Regions from separate parts of the Oceanobacillus sp. NCCP-135 genome, predicted to be linked through region 1. Evidence: predicted binding sites of a transcription regulator. Region 1 holds the regulator's gene; each other region holds the start of a gene.
The links. The regulator CtsR, encoded in region 1, represses protease genes until heat stress. The targets are predictions, from matches to a motif close to ATGGTCAATAAAGGTCAAACA.
Positions count from the first base shown of each region.

Region 2: the regulator CtsR is predicted to act here: its motif matches at 5,197-5,217, upstream of AC6HVZ_RS11305 (ATP-dependent Clp protease ATP-binding subunit).
Region 3: the regulator CtsR is predicted to act here: its motif matches at 5,093-5,113, upstream of clpP (ATP-dependent Clp endopeptidase proteolytic subunit ClpP).

Region 1 is NZ_BAAKSZ010000018.1:70,163-80,623, forward strand. Features, by position in the region: T-box leader at 1-162, opposite strand, end outside; gene gltX (glutamate--tRNA ligase) at 207-1,676, opposite strand; gene AC6HVZ_RS13335 (PIN/TRAM domain-containing protein) at 1,804-2,898, opposite strand; gene radA (DNA repair protein RadA) at 3,076-4,449, opposite strand; gene clpC (ATP-dependent protease ATP-binding subunit ClpC) at 4,657-7,083, opposite strand; gene mcsB (protein-arginine kinase McsB) at 7,101-8,165, opposite strand; gene mcsA (protein-arginine kinase activator protein McsA) at 8,162-8,710, opposite strand; gene AC6HVZ_RS13360 (CtsR family transcriptional regulator) at 8,726-9,193, opposite strand; gene AC6HVZ_RS13365 (MgtC/SapB family protein) at 9,917-10,461, opposite strand, start outside.
Region 2 is NZ_BAAKSZ010000014.1:34,539-44,999, reverse strand. Features, by position in the region: gene AC6HVZ_RS11325 (YfkD family protein) at 39-839, shown strand; gene AC6HVZ_RS11320 (Na+/H+ antiporter family protein) at 1,098-2,408, shown strand; gene pdaA (delta-lactam-biosynthetic de-N-acetylase) at 2,461-3,255, shown strand; gene mbcS (acyl-CoA synthetase MbcS) at 3,401-4,981, shown strand; gene AC6HVZ_RS11305 (ATP-dependent Clp protease ATP-binding subunit) at 5,297-7,441, shown strand; gene AC6HVZ_RS11300 (hypothetical protein) at 7,873-8,181, opposite strand; gene AC6HVZ_RS11295 (ComEC/Rec2 family competence protein) at 8,442-9,314, shown strand; gene AC6HVZ_RS11290 (DUF4064 domain-containing protein) at 9,415-9,846, shown strand; gene AC6HVZ_RS11285 (SPFH domain-containing protein) at 9,916-10,461, shown strand, end outside.
Region 3 is NZ_BAAKSZ010000006.1:1,791-12,251, reverse strand. Features, by position in the region: gene trxB (thioredoxin-disulfide reductase) at 1-82, shown strand, start outside; gene AC6HVZ_RS05900 (8-oxo-dGTP diphosphatase) at 488-949, shown strand; gene rapZ (RNase adapter RapZ) at 976-1,860, shown strand; gene AC6HVZ_RS05890 (gluconeogenesis factor YvcK family protein) at 1,863-2,825, shown strand; gene whiA (DNA-binding protein WhiA) at 3,016-3,966, shown strand; gene AC6HVZ_RS05880 (HPr family phosphocarrier protein) at 4,142-4,396, shown strand; gene clpP (ATP-dependent Clp endopeptidase proteolytic subunit ClpP) at 4,434-5,024, opposite strand; tRNA gene AC6HVZ_RS05870 (tRNA-Arg) at 5,237-5,312, opposite strand; gene AC6HVZ_RS05865 (shikimate kinase) at 5,450-5,983, opposite strand; gene aroD (type I 3-dehydroquinate dehydratase) at 6,104-6,868, shown strand; gene AC6HVZ_RS05855 (DUF2207 domain-containing protein) at 7,019-8,887, shown strand; gene menA (1,4-dihydroxy-2-naphthoate octaprenyltransferase) at 8,936-9,853, opposite strand; gene AC6HVZ_RS05845 (hypothetical protein) at 10,118-10,432, shown strand.

The sequences.
Region 1 (10,461 bases):
CGTGCTCCTTTAACGGTAGAGTACCGCCGTTATGTACTGTATTTCCATAACGGACTCCGAGGGGCACTTCAAAAACGATGCTTTAAAATCACTTTCAGCCGGTGGTGATTCTCTCTTATCGTAAAACATTCGTTTTCTACTTTTCCTCTTCAACGTTCAAGATTCGTATTATTACTATATTACATTCTGTGTTGTTTGTGAATTAATTAAGCTCCTAATTGTTTTAAAACTTTATCCAGGCGCTCAAGAATTACTTCTTTACCTAATAGTTCTATTGCAAAAGGCAATTCTGGTCCATGTTTTTGACCAGTTGTAGCAATACGAATTGGCATAAATAATTTTTTTCCTCTATGCCCGGTTTCTTTTTGTGTTGCTTTAAACTGTGCTTTAATTGATTCTTTTGTAAAGTCATCCAAATGAATCAGCTTATCTGCAAAAACCTGCAGGACTTCTGGCACCTGTTCTTCACGTAGCACAACCATAGAATCCTCATCAAATGTAATCTCTTTATTAAAGAACATCTCTGTTAATTCGACAATCTCTGCACCATATCTCATTTGTTCCCGGTACAGGGCAATGACGTTTTCTGCCCAATTCCTTTGTTCCTCATCCATATTCTCTGGTAGTTTACCCGCTTCAATTAAGTGCGGCATTGCTAGATCAATAACCTTCTCAAGCTCAGAAGCTTTAATATACTCATTGTTCATCCACTTAAGCTTATGGCGATCAAAAATTGCCGCTGAAGTTGAAAGACGTTCAGGATCAAATATCTCAATTAATGTCTTTTTATCAAAGATTTCTTCTTCCCCAACTGGAGACCAGCCAAGTAACGTAATAAAATTAAATAGCGCCTCAGGTAGATAACCTAAGTTACGATATTGCTCAATAAATTGTAAAATATGCTGATCACGCTTACTTAGTTTCTTGCGTTCTTCATTTAAAATTAATGTCATATGACCAAAGGTAGGTACTTCCCAGTCAAATGCATTATAGACCATCATTTGTTTTGGTGTATTTGAAATATGCTCTTCTCCACGCAGAACATGACTGATTTGCATCATATGATCATCAATCGCCACTGCAAAATTATAGGTCGGGATACCGTTTTTCTTTACAATCACCCAGTCGCCAAAGTCACTTGATTCAAAGCTGATTTTCCCACGTACCAGATCATCAAATGTATAGGTATGATTTTCAGGGACACGTAAGCGAATACTAGGTTTACGTCCTTCTGCTTCGAATGCAGCGATTTGTTCAGAAGTCAGATTACGATGGGCTCCCGAATATTTTGGAACTTGTCCGTTCGCACGCTGCTCCTCGCGTTCTGCTTCTAATTCCTCTTCTGTCACATAGCATTTGTAGGCAAGATTTCTTTCAAGCAATTCTTCAACATACTTATTGTAGATTTCAAGCCGTTCTGTTTGGCGATACGGACCATACTGTCCACCAACATCTGCACCTTCATCCCACTCGATACCAAGCCAGTTTAAAAATGTAAGCTGACTTTCTTCGCCGCCTTCCACATTTCGTTTGTCATCGGTATCCTCAATACGAATAATAAATTTACCATCGAAATGCTTTGCATATAAATAATTAAATAATGCCGTCCTTGCGTTCCCAATGTGCAAATGACCTGTTGGGCTAGGTGCATATCTTACACGGACTTCTTTCGTCATAATATGAGCTCCTCTCTAGCTTTTAACATATCTATTCAGTGTTTTTTCTTTTATCCCTCATGTAACAAAAAGTGATAACTTATTTCGTTATCACTTTTTACTATATCCTCTATAAGTTATACCCTTTTTATTGTGCTTTTTCAAGTAATTTTGGTTTTGCGAAAATCATTCTGCCTGCCGAGGTTTGCAATACACTCGTAATTAACACTTCAATTGTTTTGCCGATATAATCTCTGCCTTCTTCTACCACAATCATTGTACCATCATCTAAATAAGCAATACCCTGATTATGCTCTTTTCCATCCTTGATTACCTGTACCATTAATTCTTCTCCGGGTAAAACAACAGGTTTTACTGCGTTTGCCAGATCATTAATGTTCAACACACTGACCCCTTGCAGATCACAAACCTTATTTAAATTAAAATCATTCGTAACAACAATACCATTAATTACTTTGGCTAATTTAATCAGCTTACTATCAACTTCATGAATTTCCTCAAAATCGCCTTCGTAAATTTCTACTTTAACAGGTAGTTCCTTCTGAATACGATTTAGCACATCCAGTCCCCGGCGACCTCTATTACGTTTTAAAGCATCTGATGAATCAGCAATATGCTGCAATTCTCCTAAGACAAACTGCGGAATAACCAGTGTTCCTTCCAGAAAATTAGTCTGGCATATATCCGCAATTCGTCCATCAATAATAACACTCGTATCCAATATTTTCGCCTTCGGTTGGCTTTGTTCCGGATCTTCTGCTGCAACTTTTCGTTTATCCCGGTCCTTTTTATTTATATTTAAAAAATTACTGAATTCTTCTCTACGTCTAAAACCAACTTGAAATCCAAAGTAACCTAATAAAATCATAATAAAAAGTGGTAATAGCTGTGAAACAATTTCGATATTAATATCCTGCAGTGGCATATTAATAAAATAGGCGATTACTAGTCCAACAATTAAACCGATACTCCCAAAGAATAAATCCATAGCTGGTAATCTTATAAGTGCTTCTTCCACCCATCGTAAGAATCCAACAATATAATCTGCCAGCCAATAAGTAAAAATAAAAAATATAATTACCCCAATTAATAAGCCTAAATACGGGGATGCTACCCATTTTGCATCAGTAAAATCTAATAAATTTATAATATCTGGTACATATAAATACCCAATGGTACCACCCAAAATAAGAAAAAATAAATGTACAATCTTTTTTAGCACCACTGTCACCTCCTAACCTTTATTATTACCTTTTAAAACCAAAAATAATCCCATAAAAATAAGAAATAGACTATGATTTCAAATAAAGCATAGCATAGCTACAGGAAACATTCAATTCGTAAAACATATCATTCTACCATAATCGTTTTTGAATATCAAATAAAGCTGCCCGATTTATTATCTTTTTAGCCCTGCATCCAATGCTTCCTGTACTGTATTCACACCGATAACCTGAATGCTTTTCGGAACCTGCCAGCCATCCAAGTTTTTCTCTGGACAAATAACCCGTTTAAATCCAAGCTTAGCTGCTTCCTGTACACGTTGTTCAATCCGGGATACCCGTCTGATCTCCCCCGTTAAACCCACTTCACCTACGAAAATATCATCAGGCTTCGTTGGCTGATTACGAAAGCTTGAAGCAATGCTTACGGCTATCGCTAAATCAATTGCTGGTTCATCAAGCTTCACACCACCCGCAACCTTAATGTAAGCATCCTGATTTTGTAGCATTAATCCTACCCTTTTTTCCAGCACTGCCATTAGTAATGGCACACGATTCGCATCAATCCCTGTAGCCATCCTCCGCGGATTCCCGAAGCTGGATGGTGAAATTAATGCTTGAATCTCTACAAGCACAGGCCTTGTACCTTCCATTGATGCAACAACAGTAGAGCCTGCAGCCCCCTGTGAGCGTTCCTCTAAAAATATCTCGGAAGGGTTCAATACTTCACGAAGTCCCTCTTCCTTCATTTCGAAAATACCCATTTCGTTCGTGCTGCCAAACCGGTTCTTTACACCACGTAGAATACGATAAGTATGATGTCTTTCCCCTTCGAAATAGAGCACCGCATCCACCATATGCTCTAGAAGTCTCGGACCAGCAATCGCTCCCTCTTTCGTTACATGACCCACAATGAAGATCGGAATTCCATTTGTTTTGGCTATTTTCATCAGTTCACTCGTACATTCCCTAACCTGTGACACACTTCCTGGAGCACTGGAAACCTCCTCACGAAAAATGGTCTGAATCGAATCAATGACAACAAATGATGGTCGAACTTCTTCAATTTGCTTGGCAATATCGAATAAATTGGTTTCCGACAAAACATATAATAAATCAGCTTTTACCCCAAGCCTATCTGCTCTAAGCTTTGTTTGACGGGTAGATTCCTCCCCTGAAATATACAGAACTGGCAGTTGTTTTTCAGCTAATTGGGAGGATATTTGCAGGAGTAAGGTTGATTTACCAATACCGGGATCTCCACCAATTAAAACGAGTGACCCAGGGACAATTCCACCACCAAGTACACGATTAAACTCCTTCATCGAGGTCGTTACACGTGGTTCTTTCTGTGATTCAATGGATGTGATTTTTTCCGGCTTTCCGGCTGATTTTGAACCCACATTAAATGTATGCTTGTTCCGTACATTCAATGCTTCGATTTCTTCGACTAATGTATTCCATTGATTGCAGCCCGGACATTTTCCCATCCATTTAGCAGATTCGTATCCACATTCTTGGCACACATACTTCGTTTTACGTTTTGCCACATTTCTCTATCCCTTCTTTATATCTCTATTATATACGATTTTGAAGCGTTAAAAGTTACAGGACTCTATCAATTTGCTTAAAATATTTCCATATTCATGCCACAATTACATATTGCCATGATAAGGGGTTTTTAAATTTTTTGAAAAAAGCTAGAAGATTGGTCTCTTCTAGCTTTTAAGCAGAAATATTCAGTAATATCCACTTTTCTATGAAAGTACAATAAACTCTCCCTTATTATTAAGCCCAACTTTTACTTTTTGGCCTTTTGCAATGGTCTCTTTAAGCATTTCCTCTGACAATAAATCTTCTATATTTTTCTGAATGGATCTTCTTAATGGGCGTGCCCCGTATTCCGGATCAAATCCTTCATTCGCAATCTTTTCAATGGCTTTGTCGGTTAATGATAATTCGATTTCCTGATCCCTTAATCTGCGTTTTAACTGTTCAATCATCAGAACAACAATATCCTTCATATGTTTCTTCTCAAGTGAATGGAAAACAATTGTCTCATCAATCCGGTTTAAAAACTCCGGACGGAATGCCTTTTTCAGTTCATCCATCACTTTTTTCTTCATGTCACTATATTCCTGACCTTCTTCATCAAGATTGAACCCAACGAATTTATTACGTTTTAACTCACTTGCTCCAACGTTTGATGTCATGATCATTACGGTATTTCGGAAATCTACCACACGACCTTTGGAGTCTGTTAACCTGCCATCCTCCAATACTTGCAGCAAAATATTAAATACTTCTGGATGTGCTTTTTCAACTTCGTCAAGTAATACAACCGAATAAGGCTTTGTGCGTACCTTTTCCGTAAGCTGGCCACCTTCTTCATATCCCACATAACCTGGAGGTGAACCAACAAGGCGCGATGTAGCATGCTTCTCCATATATTCAGACATATCAATCCGGATCATGGCATCCTCATCACCAAACATTACTTCTGCCAGCGCACGGGCAAGCTCTGTTTTACCGACACCTGTTGGACCAAGGAAAATGAAAGAGCCGATTGGACGCTTAGGATCCTTTAATCCAGCGCGGGCTCTACGAATCGCCTTAGATACTGCATTAACAGCCTCTTCCTGACCAATTAGCCGATGATGCAAAGTCTCTTCCATGTTTAACAACCGATCACTTTCATCCTTTGTAAGCTTGGAGACTGGTACCCCGGTCCAAATAGAAACAACACTGGCAATATCCTCCACCGTTACTTCTGAATCCGTTTGACCCTGCTTTTCCTTCCAATCATTTTTTGTTTCTTCTAATTCCTCACGCAGACGCTGCTCCGAATCACGCAAAGAAGCTGCTTTTTCAAATTCCTGACTTTGTACTGCTGCATCTTTTTCTTTACGCACTTCTTCCAGTTTTTGTTCCAGTTCTTTCAGGTTTGGTGGAACAGTGTAGGAACGCAAGCGAACCTTTGACCCTGCTTCATCAATGAGATCAATTGCTTTATCTGGCAGAAAACGATCTGTAATATAGCGGTTGGAAAGATTAGTTGCCGCTTCAATAGCATCGTCTGTAATTGTTACACGATGATGTGCCTCATAACGATCACGCAAACCATTTAGAATTTGGATCGTTTCCTCCAGTGTTGGTTCATCTACTTGAATTGGCTGAAATCTGCGTTCGAGTGCTGCATCCTTTTCAATATATTTACGATATTCATCTAATGTAGTTGCCCCGATACATTGCAACTCACCACGGGAAAGAGATGGTTTTAAAATATTTGATGCATCAATCGCTCCTTCTGCACCACCGGCACCAATTAATGTATGCAATTCATCAATAAACAGAATAATATTACCCGCCTGGCGAATTTCCTCCATCACTTTTTTGAGGCGGTCTTCAAATTCCCCGCGGTATTTAGTGCCTGCAACTACTGTTCCCATATCAAGTGTCATCACACGTTTATCTCGTAATGTTTCCGGAACCTCGTTATTAATAATTTGCTGCGCCAATCCTTCTGCAACAGCTGTTTTACCAACACCTGGCTCCCCAATTAAAACTGGGTTATTCTTTCTGCGTCTACTTAACACTTGAATAACCCGTTCAATTTCCTTACTGCGGCCAATAACTGGATCGATATTTCCTTCTTTTGCACTGACAGTTAAATCTCTTGCCAAAGAATCAAGTGTCGGTGTATTTGCACTTGTCTGTTGTCCACGACCCTGCCTGCCAGCCTGTGATTCATTACTGCCTAAAAGTTGCAGCACCTGCTGTCTGGCTTTATTTAAACTAACTCCAAGATTATTTAAGACACGTGCAGCAACACCTTCGCCCTCACGAATTAACCCGAGTAAAATATGCTCTGTACCAACATAAGAGTGGCCAAGCTTTCTTGCTTCATCCTGGGATAATTCAACCACCTTCTTAGCACGCGGTGTATAATGAATGGATTGCATTGGCTGTTTACCTACACCGATAAGTTTCTCAACTTCCTCTTGGATTTTTGGTACCTCAAGACCTAAAGACTGCAATGCTTTGGCAGCAATTCCTTCTCCCTCACGTACAAGTCCCAATAGAATATGCTCCGTACCAATATTATTATGGCCTAATCGGACTGCTTCCTCTTGTGATAATGCCAACACCTTTTGTGCTCTTTCTGTAAAACGTCCAAACATCATAAAGAATTTCCTCCTATCTATTTCTCCAATTGTAATCGTTCCCGTATTAAAGTCGCACGAAGCATATCGCGTTCGTTTGCTGTTAATGTTTTCTTTGCATATTGCTGCAAGAATCCTGGCTGTGTAAGAACCATCAGTTCATTAAGTATATTTCGAGAAGTATTTTTAATGAGTCCCAGATCAATTCCTAACCGGACATTGGATAAACACCTCGCAGCTTCTTTTGATTCAATGATCCGGCTATATTCCAAAACACCATAGGAACGAAAAATTCGATCCTCTAACGTTGTACTCGATTGCTCCATTAAATAAGTTCGTGCTTTTCTTTCATGACCAATTAATTGTCTAACAACACTTTCTAAATCGTCTATTATATCCTCTTCAGACTTTCCAAGTGTAATTTGATTTGAGATTTGAAAAATACTACCCAATGCTTCGCTACCTTCTCCATAAATACCACGAACAACAAGTCCTAATTGGTTAATAGCAGGAATCATTCGATTGATTTGTTTCGTCATTGCAAGTGCTGGGAGATGCATCATAACCGAGGCGCGCATGCCTGTACCAACATTCGTTGGACAACTCGTTAAATATCCTCTTGTTTCATCAAAAGCATAATTAATTTTCTCCTCTAACCAATCATCAAACTCAAATGCTTTTTTTAATGCCTTACTTAATTGAAATCCAGGAAAATATAGTTGAATACGAATATGGTCCTCCTCATTAATCATGACAGACACCTGTTCATTTTTTGATATCAGTGTTGCTGCCGCTTGTGCATGCTTCGCTAAATGCGGACTGATCAAGTGCTTCTCAACTAAAACTCGTTTTTCAACTGTCGTTAATTCACTAATGGGAATAAATGCAAAATCCTTATAATCATGGAATGACCGATGTTCATATTCTTTCTTAAAAAAGGCACGAATTTCTTCCAGTTTTTCCAGATCAGCCAATATCGGATAAGAAACCTCCGAGAAGTTCCTGGCAAGACGTATTCGACTACTTAAAACAATATCACTGTCTGGTCCTTCCTCACGCATCCATGGACTTATCGCTTCATTCATAAAGTGCTGTAATGTCATGAATTATCACCCGCTTCCAAATCTCCCTTTCGATTTTCCAATTCCTTTATTTTATCTCTTACCTGTGCTGCTTTTTCAAAGGCTTCCGATTCAATTAAACGTTGCAACTGAACTTTGTAATCTTCCAGTTGTTTCCTTTCATGCAAAATTCCGCCTTTACGTTTAGGAATTTTACCAAAATGTTTGGTATTTCCCGAATGTACTCGGCGAAATATCGGATCAAGTCGTTCGGAAAATGTTTCATAACAAGAAGCACAACCAAATTTACCAACCCGTTTAAATTCTGAAAATGTCATTTCGCATTTTGGACATTGAAGCTCATGTACTTGTTTAAATGTATTATCATGATGACTTCCCACTTTTGCAGAATCAAAGCTAAATAGTCCTGAGAGCAAATTATGAAGAGAGTATCCTTCCTCCGGATACATCATATAGCCTTTTTCCTTTGCACAAACCTCACAAACATGAACTTCCGCTTTGTTACCATTAATTACTTGGGTAAAATGAAGTGTAGCTGGCCGCTCTTGGCATTCTTGACATTTCATTTTGTTTTACCCCCTTTATTTGTTTAGATATTTTAGGGCTGTTAGCATCGCTGTTAATATGCGTGCACGAACCTCATCACGGAGTGGAAGCTGAAACGCTAACGTATTCCTGCCAATTGCACTTAGAATTATCTTCGCTTCTCGTTCGGTAATAATTTCTTCTTCCAAAAGCCGCTCAAGTACATCAATGGATGCTTGCTGGGTCACTTTAGGGTTTACCATTCGGATAATCTCATCAATGAGCTCAGATTTATCCTGATATATGACACGCATGATTCGAATATACCCACCACCACCACGTTTGCTTTCTACTATATACCCCTTTTCCACAGTAAACCTTGTGTTAATCACATAATTAATTTGTGAGGGAACACACTGAAATTGATCAGCTATTTCACTACGCTTAATTTCGATTACATTTTGACCTTTAGCTTGTAAAATCTTTTTTAAATATTTTTCAATTACATCTGAAATATTACTCAAGGAGTCACCTCCCCTTTATGTTATAAGCCTTTGACTTTGACTATCTTTGACTTTATTTTTATTATACTTCAATTTATGTAAGATGCAAACAAGTTGGTCAGATAAATATATTTTAGACAAAAAATAGAAAAAAAAAACATGGTAAAAATCTAACTTTATAGATTTGATGGACAATAGCATAAGAGCACCGGTTTAGCAACGTACGAATTGGAGCAATCCGGAACTGCATTATGTTCGTCCCACCAAAAGACTCGCAATGAGATGCACTCCAGAGTATAAAGTGAAACTTCATTCAGTGAGGGTTTCCCTTCCTCCCCCACCTTCACGTTTGGGATTTCTCACGCTTGGAGGTGGGGGTATTACAGCCCGTTAATGCGTGATAAAATTTACTAAACTTTCCCCTTTAAGGACGAAAGCAAGTTCATTTAAAAGGAATCACGGTGAGGTACGAGCCGATGTTGACTTTCACCACAAGGATATTAGTGCGACTAAGCCACTGTTTGCCGATCAGCAAGCCTTCTATATCATAGTGGAGGATTGTGAAGTCTAAGACTGCGGTTACTTGCCCTACCAAAAGATCTGCTAGTCGCTTTAGCGCTGGATCTGAAGCTGGAAGTAGCTAATCAAGAACCTAAGTTATCCATCGCATTTGAATGTTGAAGTTTCCTAGGGAGGAAGAAAGCCTGATGATAAGCCAAGCTTTTCATACGGTTTTTCACACAGTTATAATTCGGAAATATTCTTTACATGATCAATTCTAGAAATTTCCCCAAACAAAGATACACGATCCAAATCTTTCTTTCGCTCAATTTTAATAAAAATATTTCGTACGTTATTTTCTACTTTTATAATTTCGACTTTTTTTATAGTTAAATGATACGCTTCAAAAATTGCTACTATATTATTAATTTTCAGCTCTGGTAATGCAACAATTTCTATTACATTGTTCGTAATTCTCCCCCTGGTAAACAGTTTTTCAAAATTATTAAGAAAAATTAAGCTTAGCAAGATGACTAATGTTGTAAAAACTGCTGCTGCATACATTCCTGCACCAACAACTAATCCAATTCCAGCAACGGTCCAGATAGAAGCAGCGGTAGTCAAGCCACGAATTGTTCCACCGTAAACAATGATCGTACCAGCACCAAGAAAGCCTATCCCACTAATTACATATGATGGTATTCTAGCAGGATCAAAACGAACATTATCATATGTTTCAATAAATGTCTCAAATCCATATAATGACATCAGTATCATTAAGCAAGCTC
Region 2 (10,461 bases), on a different contig from region 1:
TCCGAAAAAACTATGGAAAAAGGAAAGGAATGGGACACATGAATAATAGAAGAATCTATAGCATAGCATTTATGGTATTAGTGTTTATTTTCTTATTTCCGATAAATGGCCTCAGCGAAGAAAAGGAAAAGCCTAAGGGCGAATATGAAATCCCGAGCCATGTATTGACAATATCCAAAGAAAATACGTATCCAAACTCAACAGAGGATCAAGAGGTTATTGAACCAAGTGAAACAACAAAGGAACTAATGGAATCAATGGATACGCCGATTGATAATCCCGATTTAATTAAACTTTTAAATGAAACATCCATCAAGCCATCACCCATCGCATTTGGTTACAGGGGGATGGTGTACATTGGGCGCTGGCCGCTAAATTATAAATCTGATGAAACAACAATTAACTGGGAATATCAGCAAATCAATCTAAATGAACTGAATAATTTGGGTGGAGAAAGCAATCAGGAAATGAATTACAATCAACAAGAAGAAAAGGAAATCAGAGGTGCACTTACGAATAAAATAAATAATCCTGATGACATTAAAAAAATGATGTTGTTAAAATCAAAAACTAAAACCGATTTGCCTCTCTCGTATCAAACAGTAATCGGAAAAAATACAAAAAAAGATAATTCATATAATGTTCCAGCAAAAAAAACCGCTACCTTACAAGCGTTTGCCCCAGCAGTGAATGAAAAAGGTCAGGTTACTTTTGGAGAGGTGTACATCCAATTAAAAGGCTCTAAAAAGTCAATTGTTATTAAAAATGTAACAAAGCAAGGAATTGGAGCCTGGATTCCCATACAGGATCATGTATCCTTTTCGTTTAATCTAAAATAAAAGTGGTTCAATCACATTTTGTGGGGAAAGTTGGATCAGTTGGTTTATTCGGAACCGGTACAATGTGTATTTAAAGAAACAAACCTATTAATTTTCCAGTACTTTGTGAAAGATCCATAAAAGTGAAAACCCTGTTTGTACCGGCAGGGTTTTATTTTTATTTAAAAAAGGGTTGATTTTTACACTTTAATACTTTATCATAGTAAAGTATTAAAGTTAATAATAATAATTAATAGATATAGAGAGGGGAAAATGAGAATGGAATGGGTCGTTGTTATATCCGTATTAGTTATGACAATTCTTAGTTTATTACGAGTGAATGTTATCATTGCAATTATTGCTGCAGCACTTACTGCTGGTTTATTGGCAGGACTTTCATTAGTGGATTCCATTGATATGTTGGTTGCAGGTATGGGAGGTCAGGCGAATACAGCGTTAAGCTATATTTTGCTTGGTGCTTTTGCCGTATCAATTAGCTATACGGGAATTACCACAATTCTAGTAAACTATTTAATTCGTGTACTGACAGGAAAGAAAACAATGATGCTATTGGCAATTGCCGGTGTGGCATCTTTATCACAGAATCTGGTACCTGTGCATATTGCATTTATACCAATTTTAATTCCGCCATTATTAAAGCTTTTTGATAACATGCGTATGGATCGCCGGGCTGTTGCAACAGCATTGACATTTGGTTTAAAAGCGCCGTATGTAATGATTCCAGCAGGTTTTGGACTTATTTTTCACAAAACAATTGTGTTAGGTATGGAGGAAAACGGTGCAGCAATAACTACAGGAGAAACTGCTTTGGCAATGTTAATTCCTGGTTCAGGAATGATTGTAGGATTATTTATTGCTATATTTATCACGTATAGAAAGGATCGGGATGCTGTTTCCGGAGCAGGTGGCACTGAAGCAGCAATAATTCCATCTCAAACAGGAGAAGTTACATTTAATAAAAAGCATATGCTGACAATTGTTGCAATTGCAGCGGCACTGATAGTCCAAATAATTACTGGAAATCTAATCGCAGGTGCCCTGACAGGACTCGTAATCATGTTCCTGTTCCTCGTCGTTCCGTTTAAAAAAGGGGACAACATCGTTTCTGAAGGCATCGGAATGATGGGAACAATTGCGTTTGTAATGCTTGTTGCATCTGGATTTGGAAATATTTTAAAAGAAACTGGAGCAGTTCAAGCACTTGTGGAAGTATCTTCAGGAATATTGGGAGATAATCAAGCAATTATTGCATTTATCTTACTACTAGTTGGGTTAATCGTTACGTTAGGGATTGGATCTTCGTTTGGTACTATCCCGATTATTGCAGCCCTATTTGTCCCTATTTGCTTAGCTGCAGGATTTTCTCCATTAGCAACTGCTGCATTAATTGGTACATCAGGGGCATTGGGAGATGCCGGATCTCCAGCATCTGATAGTACACTTGGGCCAACATCTGGCCTGAATGCTGATGGAAAACATAATCACATTTGGGATACATGTGTTCCAACATTTATCCATTATAATATTCCATTATTTATCTTTGGATGGATTGCTGCGATTATTTTATAATCCGAATAAATTCGGCTTGTTTAGGAAAAGGTAAGAAAAAAGGTGGGGTGTTATGCTGACAAGAATTGTAGCTTTACCAATCATCGCTTTTCTTATCTTTTTTATTGGCATTACAGATTCTGAGGCTTCCGGAGGTTATGGCTGGGGATATAAGAAAAATGCGGATCATCAAATTCCAGATGTAGGTAAGTACCGGGAACTATTGGATACGTATGGTGCCTATTATGCTGATTTTTCAGGTGAAAGAAATATTTATTTAACCTTTGATAATGGCTATGAACAAGGATATACTGCAGATATTCTGGATGTCTTAAAAAAAGAGGAGGTGCCAGCAACCTTTTTTGTAACAGGTCATTATGTCGATAGTGAACCTGACCTTGTACGAAGAATGGCAGATGAAGGGCATATTATTGGAAATCATTCCTATCATCATCCTGATTTTTCGATACTTTCAAAGGATGCCATGCAAAAAGAGTTAGAAACATTGGAAGAAGCAGTGGCAGAGGTATCAAGCCAAAAGGAAATGAAATACTTAAGACCACCTAGAGGGATTTTTAATGAGCAAACATTGAAATGGGCGAATGACCTGGGACTCATTCACATATTTTGGTCATTGGCTTTTATTGACTGGGAAACAAGTAAACAAAAAGGCTGGGAGTACGCATTTGATCAAATTATGGCACAGGTTCATCCAGGGGCAATTGTATTGCTTCACACCGTATCATCAGATAATGCAGAAGCACTGCAGAACCTAATTACTGAATTGAAAAAACAAGGATATAGCTTTAAGAGTTTAGATGACCTTGTCTTAAAAGACACATTGCCAGAAGGAATATATGGATTTTAATGAAAATGAGAGGTTTACTCAGTATGCGCATTGCAGCCTGGGTCAGCCTCTTTTTGTCAGTTTACATACATTGAATGATTTTTATTTAAAACTTTCTTAATCTTTGCTATAATAAATTAATACACTAGCTATAGGGGATGATGTGATGAATAGAGAGGATTTAATTGCACCGAAGGATTATAATATTGCAATGGAAATGGAACGTTACGCATTAGATTCTTCGAGAAAAGCATTGATTTGGCAAAATGAAGCCGGGGATACGAAGGAAATTACATATGAACAATTATTGAATAATGTCAATAGGATCGGGAACGCTTTCCTGGAAAATGGTTTAAAAAGAGGCGATAAAATACTCGTCATGATACCAAGATTGATCGATGTGTATGAGGTGTATCTGGCCGCATTAAAAACGGGAATTATTATTATACCAAGCTCGGAAATGCTGAAAACAAGGGATTTGCAGTACCGGGTAACACATGGTGAAGTCAGTGGTATTGTTAGTTATTTCCCTTTTGTGGATCAATATAAGGAAATTAAAGAGTATGATCAATTAAGGAAATTTGTAGTTGGCGAGCCTGCAGATGGCTGGCTATTTCTTGATCGTTTGCAAGAGAATGCGTCAGAAGAGCTGCAGGTGGTTGCAACAACACGGGACGATATTGCATTTTTGCCATATACATCCGGTACTACCGGAAATCCAAAGGGTGTTGTACATACACATGGCTGGGGCTTTGCCCATTTACAGACAGCACCTGAAAATTGGTTATGCATCAATGAAGGGGATAAAGTCTGGGCAACAGCTGGGCCTGGCTGGCAGAAATGGATTTGGAGTCCATTCCTATCTGTTCTTGGTACAGGTGCAACCGGATTTATTTATGACGGGAAGTTTGATCCGAAAACCTATTTAAGCCTCCTACAAAATTATGAAATTAATGTATTATGCTGTACACCAACAGAATATCGGATTATGGCAAAGGTGGATAATTTGGATGATTATCAGCTGCCAGCCCTTCATAGTGCCGTTTCTGCAGGGGAACCATTGAATGTAGAGGTTATCGATACATTCCGCAAGTATTTCGATATTACTGTACGTGATGGCTATGGTCAAACTGAGAATACATTATTGCTTGGGATCATGAAAGGGATGAAGGTAAAGCCTGGTTCCATGGGGAAACCAACGCCAGGAAATGAAGTGGAGATTATCGATGAATCAGGAAAGCCAGTGGCTGTAAATGAAGTAGGCGATATTGCACTTAAACTTGACAGTCCAGCATTGTTCAAAGCGTATTATAAAGACATAGAGCGAACGAAAATGTCCCAGCGAGGCGATTACTATGTAACAGGTGATCAGGCATATAAGGATGAAGATGGTTACTTCTGGTTTGAAGGTCGTAGTGATGATATCATTATCAGTTCCGGATATACGATCGGACCATTTGAAGTAGAAGATGCTTTGGTCAAACATCCCTATGTTCAAGAATGTGCCGTTGTCGCAAGTCCAGATGAAGTGCGTGGCAGTATTGTAAAAGCATTTATTGTAGCTCGTGATGGTGTAGATACTACAAATCCCGATTTGGTCAAGGAACTGCAGGATCATGTCAAAAAATTAACGGCACCATATAAATACCCAAGGAAAATTGAGTTTTTGGAGGAGCTTCCGAAAACGACGTCCGGAAAGATCAGGCGTGTGGAACTGCGTAATAAGGAAAAGTTGGCTGCTAAATAAAATTATAAACAGATGAGAGTCTAAGTGACTTTCAACTGTTTTTTTTATGCGTAATCTGACTGAATGCTGAAGTTCACAATGAATAAGCTGAAGTTCACAATGAATAAGCTGAAGTTCACAATGAATAAGCCGAAGTTCACAATGAATAAGCCGAAGTTCACAATTCCCCACATAAAAAATAAACTTTTTTTAAAATTTTTAGCCCAAAACACTTGAAAGTCAAAAAAGGTCAGAGTATAATAAAGTCATAAGGTCAAAGATAGTCAAAGTCAAACATTGATTAATATAATTGAAAAATTCAAGGAGGAATGGAAAATGCAATGTCAACATTGTAAAGTAAATCCAGCCAATATTAATATGGCAATGCAAATGAATAATGAGAAGATTCAAATGCATCTTTGTAATGATTGCTTTCGGGAAATCCAAGGTAAAATGATGAATTCAAATGACTTTTTCTCAAATTCACCATTCGGAAATGCTAATGAAGCATTCGCAAATAACTTTTTTGAAGGTAACGGATCCAATAAAGCAACAACCAAGACAAAACAAAAACAAGGGAACAATGGAAATGGTTTGATCGACCAATTAGCAAAAAATGTTACTGGTGCTGCAAGAGCAGGATTAATCGATCCTGTAATTGGCCGTGATCACGAAGTAAAACGTGTTATTGAAACATTAAATAGAAGAAACAAAAACAATCCGGTATTAATTGGTGAACCTGGTGTTGGTAAAACGGCAATTGCGGAAGGACTAGCTGTTAAAATAACGGAAGGCGATGTTCCGACAAAACTGATGAACAAAGAACTATATCTCCTGGATGTCGCATCATTAGTGGCGAACACAGGCATTCGCGGACAATTTGAAGAACGAATGAAACAATTGATTCAAGAATTGCAGGAGCGTCAGGATGTTATTCTATTTGTGGACGAGATCCATCTGTTGGTTGGTGCCGGAACTGCAGAAAGCTCACAGATGGATGCAGGAAACATTTTAAAACCAGCCCTCGCACGTGGCGAATTGCAATTAATTGGTGCAACAACATTGAAAGAATACCGTCAAATTGAAAAGGACGCTGCCCTTGAAAGACGTTTGCAGCCAATTCACGTAAAAGAGCCATCTGCTGAAGAAGCTATTCAAATTTTAAATGGTATAAAGGATCGTTATGAAAAATTCCATGAGGTACGATACTCTGATGAGGCAATTCGAGCTTTTGTAACACTTTCAAGTCGCTATATCCAGGATAGATTCCTGCCGGATAAAGCAATTGATCTGATGGATGAAGTTGGCTCACGCTTGAATTTAGCCAATGCAGTCAAAGATTCAAATTCCATTAATCAGCGACTGGAAGAAATTATTAAGGATAAAGAGGCAGCTGCGGAAAAAGAGGATTATGAAAAAGCTGCAAATCTTCGCTATCAGGAGATCCAGCTGCAAAAACAATTGGAAGCAGCAAAAGGGGAAGAACAGGTGATTGATGTGGATATTTCTGACATTCAATTGCTTGTAGAAGAAAAAACCGGTATTCCAGTAACAAAACTTCAAACAGATGAACAGCAAAAAATGAAAAATATCACTGAAAGTTTAAGTGCAAAAGTAATCGGCCAGGATCAGGCGGTTGATAAAGTTGCAAAAGCAATCCGTCGCAGCCGTGCAGGATTAAAATCAAAATACCGTCCAATTGGTTCCTTCCTATTTGTTGGACCAACCGGTGTTGGTAAAACAGAGTTAACGAAAGCACTTGCGGAAGAGTTATTTGGCTCTCGTGAATCAATGATTCGTTTGGATATGAGTGAATATATGGAAAAACATGCAGTGTCCAAAATAATTGGTTCTCCTCCTGGATATGTTGGTCATGAGGAAGCAGGTCAGTTAACAGAGCGTGTACGCCATAACCCATACTCAATTATTCTGCTTGATGAAATTGAAAAAGCACATCCGGATGTACAAAACATGTTCCTGCAAATTATGGAGGATGGACATCTGACAGACTCTCATGGGCGAACAGTAAGCTTTAAGGAAACGGTGATTATCATGACAAGTAATGCCGGTACAGGTGTAAAACCAATAAATGTTGGATTTAACAGTGAAACACATGAATCTGTAACAACACTGGAAAACCTTGCAGCCTATTTCAAACCGGAATTCCTAAATCGTTTTGATTCAATCATTAATTTCAATGAGCTGACTGAGGAAAACCTACTTGAAATCGTAGACCTTATGCTTGAAGAATTACAAAACACAATTGAAGAAAATAATATTAACATTACCATTTCAGATGCAGCAAAGGATGAATTAGTGCGACTTGGCTATGATAAGCGTTTTGGTGCAAGACCTTTACGCAGAGTCATCCAGGATAAAATCGAGGATCAGCTTACTGACTTGATTTTAGAAGAAGAAGACGAAGTGGAAAATGTTCATGTAGATGTTGTAGAAGATAAAATTGTTGTTCAAAAATTATAAAATATAATATAAGATGAAACCCGCTGGCAAATGTGCTCAGCGGGTTTTTCTAATGGCTACTGAATGTGCAGCTGTCATCTAGCGTAAAAAACTTTATTGTTTTTTATGTTTTTATAGTGGGTTTGTATTGTGCTCACCAAAAATGATTTGAGAGCAAAACCTGTTAAAGCAGAATAACAGGCATCGATCAAAACCTTTTTTTCTCTATCAAGTACGGTATAAACAACAAAAACATTATTGATATAGATCCAATAATACCCATTAAATTAAAACCGGGATATACTACAATATCTACAGCCTTTTCATGTGGTCTCACAGAAAGGGTATTTTTTGAATTAAGAAACACGAACATACGATTGATTTTAAATGGTTTCATTTCTGCAAGTCAGACTCTAGCTTTAAGTACCCATATTACTTCATAATGGAATTCACTATCTGTCATTATTGACCTCATCAACTAACTTATCGAATTCCTTTTCATCCCCACTGTAATATAATAAATCTTGATACCGATTTTTTCTTGCGTCCCTCAATTGTTCTAAAATATCTTTGTTTAAAAATATCGCCTTTATCATTCGCTTTTTTTGCGTCCCAGTAAAGTCGCTGAAATATAAATTACCATTAGATTCCGAAAGTGAAAGATTATATGTCTTCCCTTCTGTTGTAAAAGTGTACATGTTTTCGTCCGTTTGTAAGGCTTCATACATAGCACCGTCATCATTCTTTACGTGTATCTTCATGAAGGGTAGCCTCCTTTACTAATGAAATTTATATGAGAAAGATAATTCAAAATGTATTTTTAAACTTCTTTAATTTAAATTCTAAATGAAATCTTTGCGAAATACTACTGTACACTTTAAAGATCCCTTATTATAAGATCCTGTTCAGGTTACCCTCGAACTCATCCCATCTCACTCACATTTTACCAATTGCTTTATAAATATTTAACAAAAAAAGTGCAAAACTAAGGGGAACTTCTAACATACAAAGGATGTTTTCCATGTGTAAGAATAAACAGCTGATCATTATTATTATGATCCTTTCCATATTTACTACTGCACCAGCATACAGTTACAGTGAGGCTTTACCGGAAATGCATGTGCATTTTATCGACGTTGGACAGGGTGACAGCATTCTTATTCAAACACCAAAGAAGACGATCCTTATTGATGGTGGCCCACCTGAAGCGGGAAAAAAGGTAGTTTCTTTCCTGAAAAGTAAGCAAATAGAAACAATTGATCTCCTCATTGCTACACATCCGGATATTGATCATATTGGCGGGCTACCACTGGTCATGAAGTCGGTTAAGATTAAACAAATACTCGATTCCGGAAAACTACATTCAACAAAAACCTATGCCAGATATATTAATCAAATATATAAACAGAATATACCAATTAAAATCGCTAAACAAAATGAGCATATAACCATTGATTCGATGCTGAAAATAAAAGTATTAAATACGTATGAAAAAAATAAAAGTAATAATCAATCCTCGATTGCATTAAAAATAAGCTATAACGAATTTGATATGTTATTAATGAGTGACGTGGAAATAGAGCAGGAAAAATCACTCCTGCAGAAACAGGATCTGCAATCAGAAATTATTAAAGTTGCTCATCATGGTTCCAATACAAGTACATCACTTGAATTTCTTCAGGAAGTCAATCCACAAATAGCTATACTTACCTATAGTAAGGAGAATGATTATGGGCATCCAGTAGATCGGGTTGTTGAAAATTTATACAAAGTAAATGCTACGATATACTCGACAGCGGCTTTTGGCAATGTGGAAATTAGAACAAATGGGATGGATTATTTAATTATCCCAGAAAGAGATCCAATCAATAATATAGAAAAAAACACAGGATGAATAATTTTTCATTAATCATTTTCTAAAAAAATATGTACAAATATATATAAAAATGATATCATAATGATATAAAAATGAATTCAAAAGGGGAGAGTTTGTTATTAAACGAACAGGTGAAGTTATACTAGGAATAATTGGAGCAGTAGTATTTACTTTTATATCAATTATGGGTATTGCCATGATTTTGCTACACAATAATCAAGATCTCGTACAAGAAATTTTAAATGAGGGTACTGCAGAAGAATTTCCCGAGATTGCTATGATGGATTTTAATGAATTTATCAATTTCATGGGAGAGTTTGGCTGGCAAATTACGATAGCTTCAGTAATTGCAATAATATTAGGCATTATTGCGATGATCTTACTCAAAGGAAATAAAAAGCCTAAAGCTGCTGGAATCATTTTTATTGCAGCAGTTGTTTTGGCTGCTTTTGCGAATATAGGTCTGGCAGTTATGGGTGGTATCTTTTATCTGATTGCAGGGATTATGTGTTTAGCTCGGAAAGACAAGACAGCTAATGAAGGAATATAGGGTAATGGAAAGGACTTAGTTGAATGTGTAATGTGCAGCCTTTTTTTGAAATAAGGAAGGGGAGATCTGATGATCCAGGAAAAACAGGCTTGGGGAATGAATGGCTTTCTAGGTATTATTATCATTGCATTGTTATTAGCTGGTACGGTTTTTAGTTTCCTACAGCTCCAATTTGTATTAGGTGGTATTTGTTTAATTGTGGCAATTACATTAGGTAGTGGAATAACGCTCGTTCAGCCTAATCAATCAATTGTTGTCATTTTTCTGGGGAAATATATGGGAACGATTCGCCGTGAAGGGATTATCGTTACCGTTCCATTTTCAGTGAGACGAACAATTTCATTAAGAGTGCGAAATTTTAACAGTAAAAGGCTAAAAGTAAATGATGTAAATGGAAATCCGATTGAAATTGCTGCTGTAATAGTATTTAAGGTTATTGATGCAGCGAAGGCTGTATTTGATGTGGATCGCTATGAACAATTTGTCGAAATTCAAAGTGAAACAGCGATCCGGGCTGTTGCTACAAAGTATCCTTATGATACATACGAAAATGTGGAGTTGACACTTCGGGGCAATGCCGAAGAGGTTTCTAATGAGCTGACGACAGAGCTACAG
Region 3 (10,461 bases), on a different contig from region 1:
CGGTGACGGAAGCATTGCAGCAGAAGAAGCAATTAAATATGTTGAAGCATTAACAGAAAAATTAAAAGCAACAAATTCATAATAAATATAAAGTTATTTTTACTTTAGTAATTGCTTTTTAACGCTGTTGTAACACGCTCGCAACATTTTTGGGGTACAATATAAATAACTAATTGACCCCCTTTTAATAGATAAATTAGTTTCTTGCACAGGTGCATGGCGCCTGTGCCTTTTTTTGGATAGATCTTGTCCTAATTTGTCGAGGTAATAATACGAAAATCGCTGACGAATTTTTATTGGCAGTAAAGATAATAGATTCTGCATAAGTATATAAGTAAACCTTTAGGCAAATTCAGGTCACAGATGAAAGGTATTTTTGCCTATAGTAAGGCACCGCTCAGAAAGTTTGGCGAATGCCGGGTTTTCTAATATAATGGTTATAATGTTTATATTTTTGTTCGCTAAAGATGATCGGGGTGAATGAGGTATGCAGCGAGTAACAAACTGCATAGTAATAGATAATAACCATGTATTATTATTAAAGAAACCGCGCAGAGGCTGGTATGCAATTCCTGGTGGAAAAATGGAACAGGGAGAATCCATTAAAGAATCAGTTGTCCGAGAATATTGGGAAGAAACAGCATTAAGGCTGCAGGATCCGGAAATAGCAGGAACATTTACATTTTCTATCTATAAAAATAATCGCATTGTTCAGGAATGGATGATGTTTACATTTATTTGTAAAACATTTGAAGGAAAACTTACCGATTACTGTAAAGAGGGCGAATTAGAATGGATTCCTCTTGAAAAAATTAAACATTTGCCTATGGCGGAAGGGGATAGAGAAATCTTTGAGCATATCATGTCTTCCAAAGCTGTATATGGAGCTTTTTCCTATACGGAGGAATATGAACTGCTTGAGTCAAGATTAGATTCATCCGCATTGTAAAACGGCAATTTTAAGGGGGAGTAAAAATGAGAAGCAAGGAACAGGAAACAAAATTGGTAGTGATCACAGGTATGTCCGGAGCGGGGAAGACAGTTGCTGTTCAAAGCTTTGAAGATTTGGGATATTACTGTGTAGATAATTTACCACCAACGTTACTTCCTAAATTTCTGGAGCTTATGAAAGATTCCACGAATAATATTCGTAAAGTGGCACTTGTTATGGATTTGCGCGGACGTGAATTTTTTGATTCATTGTTTGAAGCACTGGATATTCTAGGAAAAGAAGAATGGTTAGAGGAGCATATGCTTTTTCTAGATGCAAAGGATGAGCAGCTTGTCAGCAGATATAAAGAAACAAGACGGTCACATCCATTGGCTGTCGGTGGCTTACCTCTAAATGGTATTCAGCAGGAAAGAGAAATTCTTGATGAGCTTCGTGGAAGAGCGCAACGCATTATTGACACCACCAGCTTAAAACCGAAGGAATTACGTGAAAAAATATTGAAGATTTATACCGAGGAAAAACAGGAAATTTTTTCCGTGCATATGGTTTCATTTGGCTTCAAATATGGCTTGCCAATAGATGCAGATTTGGTATTTGACGTTCGTTTTTTGCCAAACCCTCATTATGTTACACATTTACAGCCGTTAACTGGCTTAAATAAAGACGTAGCTTCTTATGTTTTTAAATGGTCTGATACTGAAAAGTTTAATGAAAAAGTACTTGACCTATTACAATTTATGCTCCCGCAATATAAAAAAGAGGGCAAATCACAGCTAGTAGTAGCAATTGGATGTACAGGTGGTCAGCATCGTTCAGTAGCACTTGCCGAGTATTTTGGAAAACAATTATCAACTGGTTATACAACCCATATTACACATCGTGATATTGATAAAAGAAAGGGACATTAATTATGAATCAAGAAAAGCAGCCACGTGTCGTCGTTATCGGCGGTGGAACCGGAATGCCAGTTCTTTTACGGGGGTTAAAAAACCTGCCAATTCATTTAACGGCACTAGTGACCGTGGCTGATGATGGTGGAAGTACTGGAAGACTCAGGAGTGAAATGGCAATACCTGCACCAGGAGATATTCGTAATGTGATTGCAGCACTATCTGATGCAGAGCCGATGCTGATCGAGCTTTTTCAACATCGTTTTGCTGTTGGTAATGGGTTATCAGGGCATTCATTGGGGAATCTATTGCTTGCAGCCATGACATCGATTACGGGTGATTTTTATACAGGCATCAAAGAAATTTCACGTGTATTAAATGTAAAGGGGAAAATATACCCCATATCAAATGAGAATATGTCATTACATGCAAAAATGGTGGATGGAACCATTAGATCTGGTGAATCCAATATCCCACTTTCGAATAAACAAATAGAGCGTGTATTCCTAAGTCCGCAGCCAGTTTCGCCTTTGCCAAATGCTGTCAGGGCGATTGAAAAAGCCGATTTAATTGTCGTAGCTCCAGGAAGCTTATATACAAGTATATTACCAAATCTTATTATACCTAAAATAGATGTTGCTATTAAGGAATCCAAAGGCAAGGTCATTTATGTTTGTAATGTAATGACACAAGCAGGAGAAACAACCGGTTATACAGCCTCAGATCATGTTAAAGCGATTAGTCATCATATTGGCGATGGCTGTATTGACGGTATCGTTGTGCATAATGAGCCAATTAAAAAATCATTACGAGCAGTATATGCAGAAGAAAATGCGGAGCCGGTAATTTATGATACAGAACGCTTATTGGAAATGGAACTCGAAATTATTGAAGGAGATATAATCGATCACTCACAATCCACAATAAGGCATGACACGAATAAAATTGCCAAATTACTTTATTCCCTTTTGAAAACTAATTAAAGATGTTTACGTTCCGTGAATGGTAAGAAAGTAGAAACGAAATCGGCTCTTTTGCCGATTTCTTCCAGTCTAACCTCTGACCTCTAGAAAGACGCTTTAGCGTTTTTCTTAAAGATTGAGTTTAAGTTTCCTCGTTCCATAGAAAAGATTGGTTAGTTTAACGAAAAATACAGTAAAGGAGGGAAAATGAATGTCCTTTGCTTCAGAAATAAAAAAGGAATTAACGGGGATTGAATTAGATGATTGCTGTATAGAAGCTGAAATAGCTGCATTAATTAGAATGAATGGAGCTATTTCCTTATCAAAACAGGATTATGTATTGGATGTCCAGACAGAAAATGCAGCCATTGCACGTAGAATTTATACATTGATCAAATCGATTTATCCTTTTCCAGTTGATTTGCTTGTCCGTAAGAAAATGAAATTGAAGAAAAATAATGTGTATATTGTTCGATTGAAAGAAGATGTCGGTAATCTTTTATCTAAATTGGATATTTTAGAAGAACCCTATAAATTTAATCGAACAATTTCTCAGAAGTATGTAGCAAAAAAATGCTGTAATAAATCATACTTACGTGGAGCATTTTTAGCTGGTGGATCGATTAATAATCCGGAAACCTCATCCTATCATTTAGAAATTTCCAACTATTACCATGAACATAATAAAGAATTATGTGATTTATTAAATAAGTTTGAGCTTCGTGCACGCACTTTAGAACGTAAAAATGGGTACATTGTCTATATAAAAGAAGCGGAAAAAATTACTGAATTTCTTAGCATCATAGGTGCACATAATGCGTTATTTAAATTTGAAGATGTACGAATTATTCGGGACATGCGTAATTCTGTTAATCGACTGGTGAATTGTGAAACTGCAAATTTAAATAAAACAATTGGAGCTGCTTTTCGCCAAATTGAAAATATCAATTTGATTGAGCAAACAGTTGGGCTTGATCAGCTTCCGGAAAAATTGCAGGAAATAGCAAAGTTACGTGTACAGCATCAGGATGTTTCTTTAAAAGAGTTAGGGGAATTGGTATCCAGTGGGAAGATTTCCAAATCCGGTGTGAATCACCGACTGAAAAAGATAGATGATTTTGCTGAAAAAATCAAACGTCGTGGTGCATTACAAGAGAAGTAATATATTGTAAAATTATTTATTTCGAACTAGATCCATGATATAATAATTATGTGAATTAATGAACTATTTTTATGATAGATTATTTCGGCAGCAATAGCTGAACTTAGAAACAGGTATTGTTGTCGATCATACTAGTGAATGGTAGCGTTTACTTAAATTGGGGAGGATGAATGATTTGGTTGAAAAGTCCGTCAAAATTGAACTAGATACAGGGTTACAAGCTAGACCAGCAGCACAATTTGTTCAGGAGGCAAATCGCTATTCCGCACATTTATTTCTTGAAAAAGATGGGAAAAGAGTCAATGCAAAAAGTATTATGGGATTAATGAGTTTGGCGATAACTCGGGGAGAAGTTGTTACATTAATTGCGGAAGGTCCAGATGAAGAAGTAGCAATAAATCACTTAACTACATTTGTTTCAAAACCATAATAAACTCCCTTTCATTTCTTATGAAAGGGAGTTTATTTTATTTATTAGAATTTCTTTCAAGGATTCTATCAATTATTCCGTATTCAACAGATTTTTCAGCAGTCATGAAGTTATCACGTTCTGTATCACGTTCAATGACTTCCATTGGTTGACCTGTTCGTTCAGAAAGGATCTGATTCATTTTTTTCTTTATTTCAATAATCCGTCGAGTATGGATTTCAATATCGGTTGCTTGTCCTTGGGCTCCACCTAATGGCTGATGAATCATCACCTCACTATTTGGTAGTGCGAAACGTTTTCCCTTTTCTCCAGCAGCTAGCAAAAACGCTCCCATAGATGCTGCCATCCCAGTACAAATGGTTGATACATCAGCTTTAATAAACTGCATTGTGTCAAAAATAGCCATGCCAGCAGTAATGGATCCACCTGGTGAGTTGATGTACAATGATATATCTTTTTCCGGATCTTCTGCTTCAAGGAATAATAACTGTGCAACAATTGAGTTTGCTACATTATCGTCAATCGCACTTCCCAGCATAATGATGCGGTCTTTCAGTAAACGTGAGTAAATGTCATAGGCGCGCTCTCCACGGTTTGTCTGTTCAATAACTGTGGGTATTAAATTCATGTTTAAAATTCCTCCTTTATTTCAATACGTTCATCCATATGTATTGGATCTATTTTTATCATAACTAAAAGGTCAATGAAGGTCAAACGAAAACGTTCGGCAAATTTTTTAGTTAAAACATACTACTTATTTTTCCCATTTACAGGAAAAATAAACCTAAAAAAAAGACAGGGGATAAACTTTTCGCTAGTTACCCTGCCTTGTTGTTTGAGCGCGCCCAGAGGGATTCGAACCCCCGACAAACCTGGTACCGGAAACCAGTGCTCTATCCAACTGAGCTATGGGCGCATTTTATAATTATTTTAATCACAAAGGCTATTATAACGCTTAGACAGCATTTATACAAGTCTTTTTAAAAAATAAGCTAGCTGTTGTTTAGGGAAAAAACAAGGGAAAATTCCCCCTTGCTTTCTACTACGAGTAATCTACTGATTAAGTTCCCACTTCTTTTGCAAGGCATCAGCAATGGAATCTGCTAATTCCTCGGGCTTTACATTATCTGTTTGAACTTTTAAGTGATGCGCTTTATAAATAGGTTGTCTATGATAATAAAGTTCCTTTATTTCTTCGATCGTTTTTCCTTGTAAGACCGGACGACTTTCAATTAGTAAATCGATTCTTTCTTTCCAAGCATCCCAGGATAAATCCAAAAAAACCACAATACATTCTGTTATGCAGATATCACGAATCTCCGGTTGTAAAAACGCTCCTCCACCAACAGAAATGACTTTATGCTTTTGCTTGGAAAAGTGTTCGATCATCTCTTTCTCTTTTTTGCGAAAGACCTTTTCTCCATATTTTTTAAAAATAGCTGATGTTGGCATAGTATATTCTTTTTCGATTTCTTCATCAATATCAATAAATTTTCTGTTCATTTTTTTTGCAAGGCACGTGCCGATTGTGGTTTTTCCCACACCCATAAAACCAATTAAGACAATGCTTTTCTTTTCATTCATCATTTTATTTATCCTCTTTTCGATCTAGTAATAAGAATTAGTATAAGCCTATTTTTTTCTTTTTGGAAGATGGAAAGTATAATAGTATAAAAGAAATACTACCTGTAAAGGAGGGTTACTGCAATGAACATGATTCAGGTGAAAAATATTAAAATAGGCGATGGAACTCCAAAGGTTATTGTTCCGTTAATGGGAAGAAACGAAATAGAGTTAATGAACGAAATCGAGGAAATAAAAACAGTAAAGCCAGATATTGTCGAGTGGCGTGCAGATGTTTTTGATGATGTAAAGAATTTGGAAGCAACCAAAAGACTACTTTTAAAAATAAGTAATCAGCTAGAAGAAATTCCAATTCTTTTCACGTTCAGAAGCCATAGAGAGGGCGGAAATAAACAGATCACAGATCAGTATTATTATGAGCTGCTTTCAACTGCCATACAATCAAATTTACTGGATCTTGTGGATATCGAACTGTATTCGCAGAAGGAAAATTTAAAAAGTCTAATGCAACTAGCAAAGGACAATAATGTTTATGTCATTATGTCTAATCATGACTTTGAGAAAACACCGCCAAAAGAAGACATTGTTGAAAGACTGAAGAAAATGCAAAATTTAGGAGCACATATTCCAAAAATCGCTGTAATGCCAAGAAATGCAGAAGATGTTCTTACATTATTAGCGGCTACGGACATTATGCGTACCAACTACGCAAATCGCCCGATTATAACAATGGCAATGGGAGACTTGGGTGTTATCAGTCGAATTGCTGGAGAAATCTTTGGTTCTGCAGCAACATTTGGGATCGGGAAAGAAGCATCTGCACCGGGTCAAATAGCTGTTGAAGATTTAAGAAATGTACTGGAGATTTTACATAAAGCACAGTCTTAAGCTGAGAGGGTTTCTCAGCTTTTGTTTTAGTAAGTGAAGAAGGAGAAGAGACAGTCGAATTCCCCCTCATTGCAGTTTCTTTGTCTTTTAGCTTAGATTGTGAAACTATTATGTACTTTTAGCCGTACTACATGTAGGAGGTCTGTAACCATGAAAAAATTTCTAACCGCAATTATATTGCTATTTTTATTATTCGTTATAACATCCTGTTCAGAAGAGGATTCATTTTCAATCGATAATGTAACCATTGATGCTCGTATTGCTGAGGATGGAGTTATCCATGTTCGGGAGCTTTTTACATATACGTTTAATGGTTCATTTGAAGGAATGACCCGTTCGATTGAATCAGATGTGTCTAATTTTAATGCATATCTTACAAAAGATAATGATCCAACTACTTCAACAGAAAGTCTTGACTCTCTGCAGGTCGAGGAAGAAGATGGAGCATTCAAGATTTTTTCTGATTCAACCGATGAAACGAAGCAGGTATTGTATAGCTATCAGGTGAAAGGCTCTGTGAATAAATACGCAGACATCGCAGAGCTGGAGTACTCCTTTTTTGATGATTCCAATGAAACGGATTTAAATAATGTGGAAATTTCCATCCATTCACCGGCGCAAAATGTAACGGATCAAACACATTATTTTTTGCATGAAGCTGAAACTGGAAAAATTACGGCAATAAAAAACGGTATTCAATATACAAATACAGTGTTGAATGCTGATGAAACCTCCATGATTCGTTATATCTTTCCGGCAGAACAACTCGATGCTATGGAGCTGGATAAGGATAAGATGATGGAAGAAGAGATTTTAGCGGAAGAACGTGAGTTGGCTGAGCGGGGAGAAAACCTTGAGGCGAATATGGAAAAAGTTGTGCCGATCCTGAGCTTGTTAATTGGAGCAGTTATAGCGGTTGCAATATTTTTACTTATTATCCATCCCAATCGCTATCGTGGTGATAAGAGTATAGATGGATTGCTGAGAACACTTGAAAAGGCAGATCCATTATTAGTTAAATATCTGAATGGGTATTTACAATTACCGTCTGAAAGTTTTATCGCTGGATTATTTTCTTTAAAACAGCGTGGGGTCATAAGCCTCGAAGAAGTCCCTTCAAAAATAAAAGAAGAAGATAGTACATTCCGTTTTACCTGGATTCAAGCAGATGCCGAGATGGATATGGCTGACACTTATTTGAGAAATTGGTTATTTACAGAAAAGGATAAACAAGGAGAATATTTTCTGTTGGAGACTCTTCTTGATAATGAAGAAGAATCGGATGAAGTAAAACGAGAGAAAGCAGAAGAATTTCAAGGTAATTTTGATAAATGGTCTGGATTGGTGTTGGAACGAGAAGGTTTTCAGGATCTGCGTAATCCGTTTAAAGGATTCCCGTTCTTTTCCATTCCGCTGGTAATTAGCTCGTTTGGCCTATTTTACTATTTTACAACAATTGATATACTCATCCCAACAGAACAATGGGTATTGCCTGCAATAGTTGGGGTGTTAGCTGTTGTCAGTTTACTGTTTAACAGAAATAAATTTGTGCTCACAGGCTACTATTTTATAACTTTGGTGATAGCAGCCATTGGATTCACTTTAACAAATGCAGTTATTCTAACATTGATTTTCTATTTCCTGTCACTTATGGCTCTATTGATAGTGCCTGCATATTATTGGAAGAAAGATATAAGAAGATTGAAATATGCCATTAAAACGGGGCAGGCTTCATTCAAAAATAAACGCTATCCAATTGGTTCTGATCCAAATAAAATAGAGCGTAGACTGGAGTATGCAATTATTTTAGGTGCTGGAGAAAGCTACGGGGAAGAGTGTGGGAAAGTGAATGAAGTTGCTCAATTAAAAGCATATTATCCATTATTAAATAATCCTGTTTATGCAACAACGGCTTTTAGTACAAGTAATCTTGCCCTGTATACTGTTGCGGTTCAAAGCTCCAACAGTACGACTACTACTACTTCTTCGACTGGTGGTGGGGGAGCAGGTGCATTTTAAAAAACGAAAAATGGGAAAAGTATTTTAAACCCTTTTTTCGTTTTCCTTTTACAGCCCAAGCAACATGCCGATGAGAAATAAGAAACTAAGCAACCAGTGATGCTGTGCAGCTAATTTCATTGCAGCAATTTCCTCTGTCCGTTTTGCGTTTTTGCGAAATGACCAACGAAGTCGAATGGCCAATGGAAAAGCGATTAAAGTAAGTCCTGTTGTCCATGGGGTAACTTGGAAAACCATCAGTAATAGAATAGATAAATAGGTAAGGCTTAGCAGCAATGTCAGAACCTGAACTGCTTTTACTTTTCCCATCTTCATTACGATAGTACTTCGAAATTCCCGGTCTTTTTCAATATCCCGTAAGTTGTTTGTGAAAATCATAGTGGCGATTGCTAAAGCGAATGGGGTTGCTACCGCAAGAATCTGACCATTAAATGAATGACCTTGGATAATGTAAGCAAGGCTTGCCGGAACAAAACCTAAGAAGATGGCTGCCACAATTTCCCCTAAACCGATGGAGGAAAAGGAATGCCTGCCTGCAGAATAAGCAAACCCGGCTGTAATTCCTGCTATTCCGATTAAAATGATCCAGGGACTGCTATTTAGTGCTAACCATAAGCCCATTAGAATTGCTAGCAATAATAGTGAGCCAGCAACGTAAGGAATGAGATGGTGTGCAGGTCCCGACCCTGTTTCCAGTCTAGTTGCCCATTTTTCCTGATCCTGACCGCTTAGAAAATCAACGTAATCATTGAGCATATTGGTTGCAGCTTGAATCAGTAATGTGGCCATCAGCATGGCTAAAAAGATATCAAAACGAATAGGGCCAATATATGCAGCAAGTACGGTTCCGGCTAGAATAGGGCTAATCGTACCTGTAAATGTTAAGGGGCGTGTAAGATGCAACCAAGAAAACCGATAATAAAACTTGTTATCGCTTAAATTATCAGCATAATGCGTTTTTTTCACATGAAATACCCCCTTTATCCTTATTACTCTAAGCATACAATGTTAACAAACATTGAAACGTGATATATATCACAGGAATAAGGGGAAATAAATGTAAATGTTCACAAAAATGTATTAAATTATTTTCCGGAAAATTGATCTGCATCAATTATTTTTTCTGATAAATCCGTCATAATGGAAGTAGGTGGATATATATCAGATCCATCTTCATCAAACATATGAATGCTTTATTTCACAAGGTTGTATCTGATGAGGAGAGGTGGTATGAAGAAAGTAAATATTATTATTACTTCAGTTGTTCTGATGCTTGTACTGGCACTGGCAGTATTGGGGTTTAAAAACTCTGATTACAGATTAAAAACTTTGGAAGAGATCCTCGTTGTTAATCCTGAAAACATCACAAAAGTAATGTTAAGTAATCCCATTAAGAAAGACAGGTATAAAAGTACAAGGAACAAAGATAAAACTGAATCTTTTATCAATCATCTTGATCAGGTGAATTTCAGGAGACTCTCAGGGGATCAATCCACATACATGCCAATGCAGGCAAGTATGATTAATTTATATGAAGGTGACTAGGTGGATTTCATCGTGCCATATGAAACTGA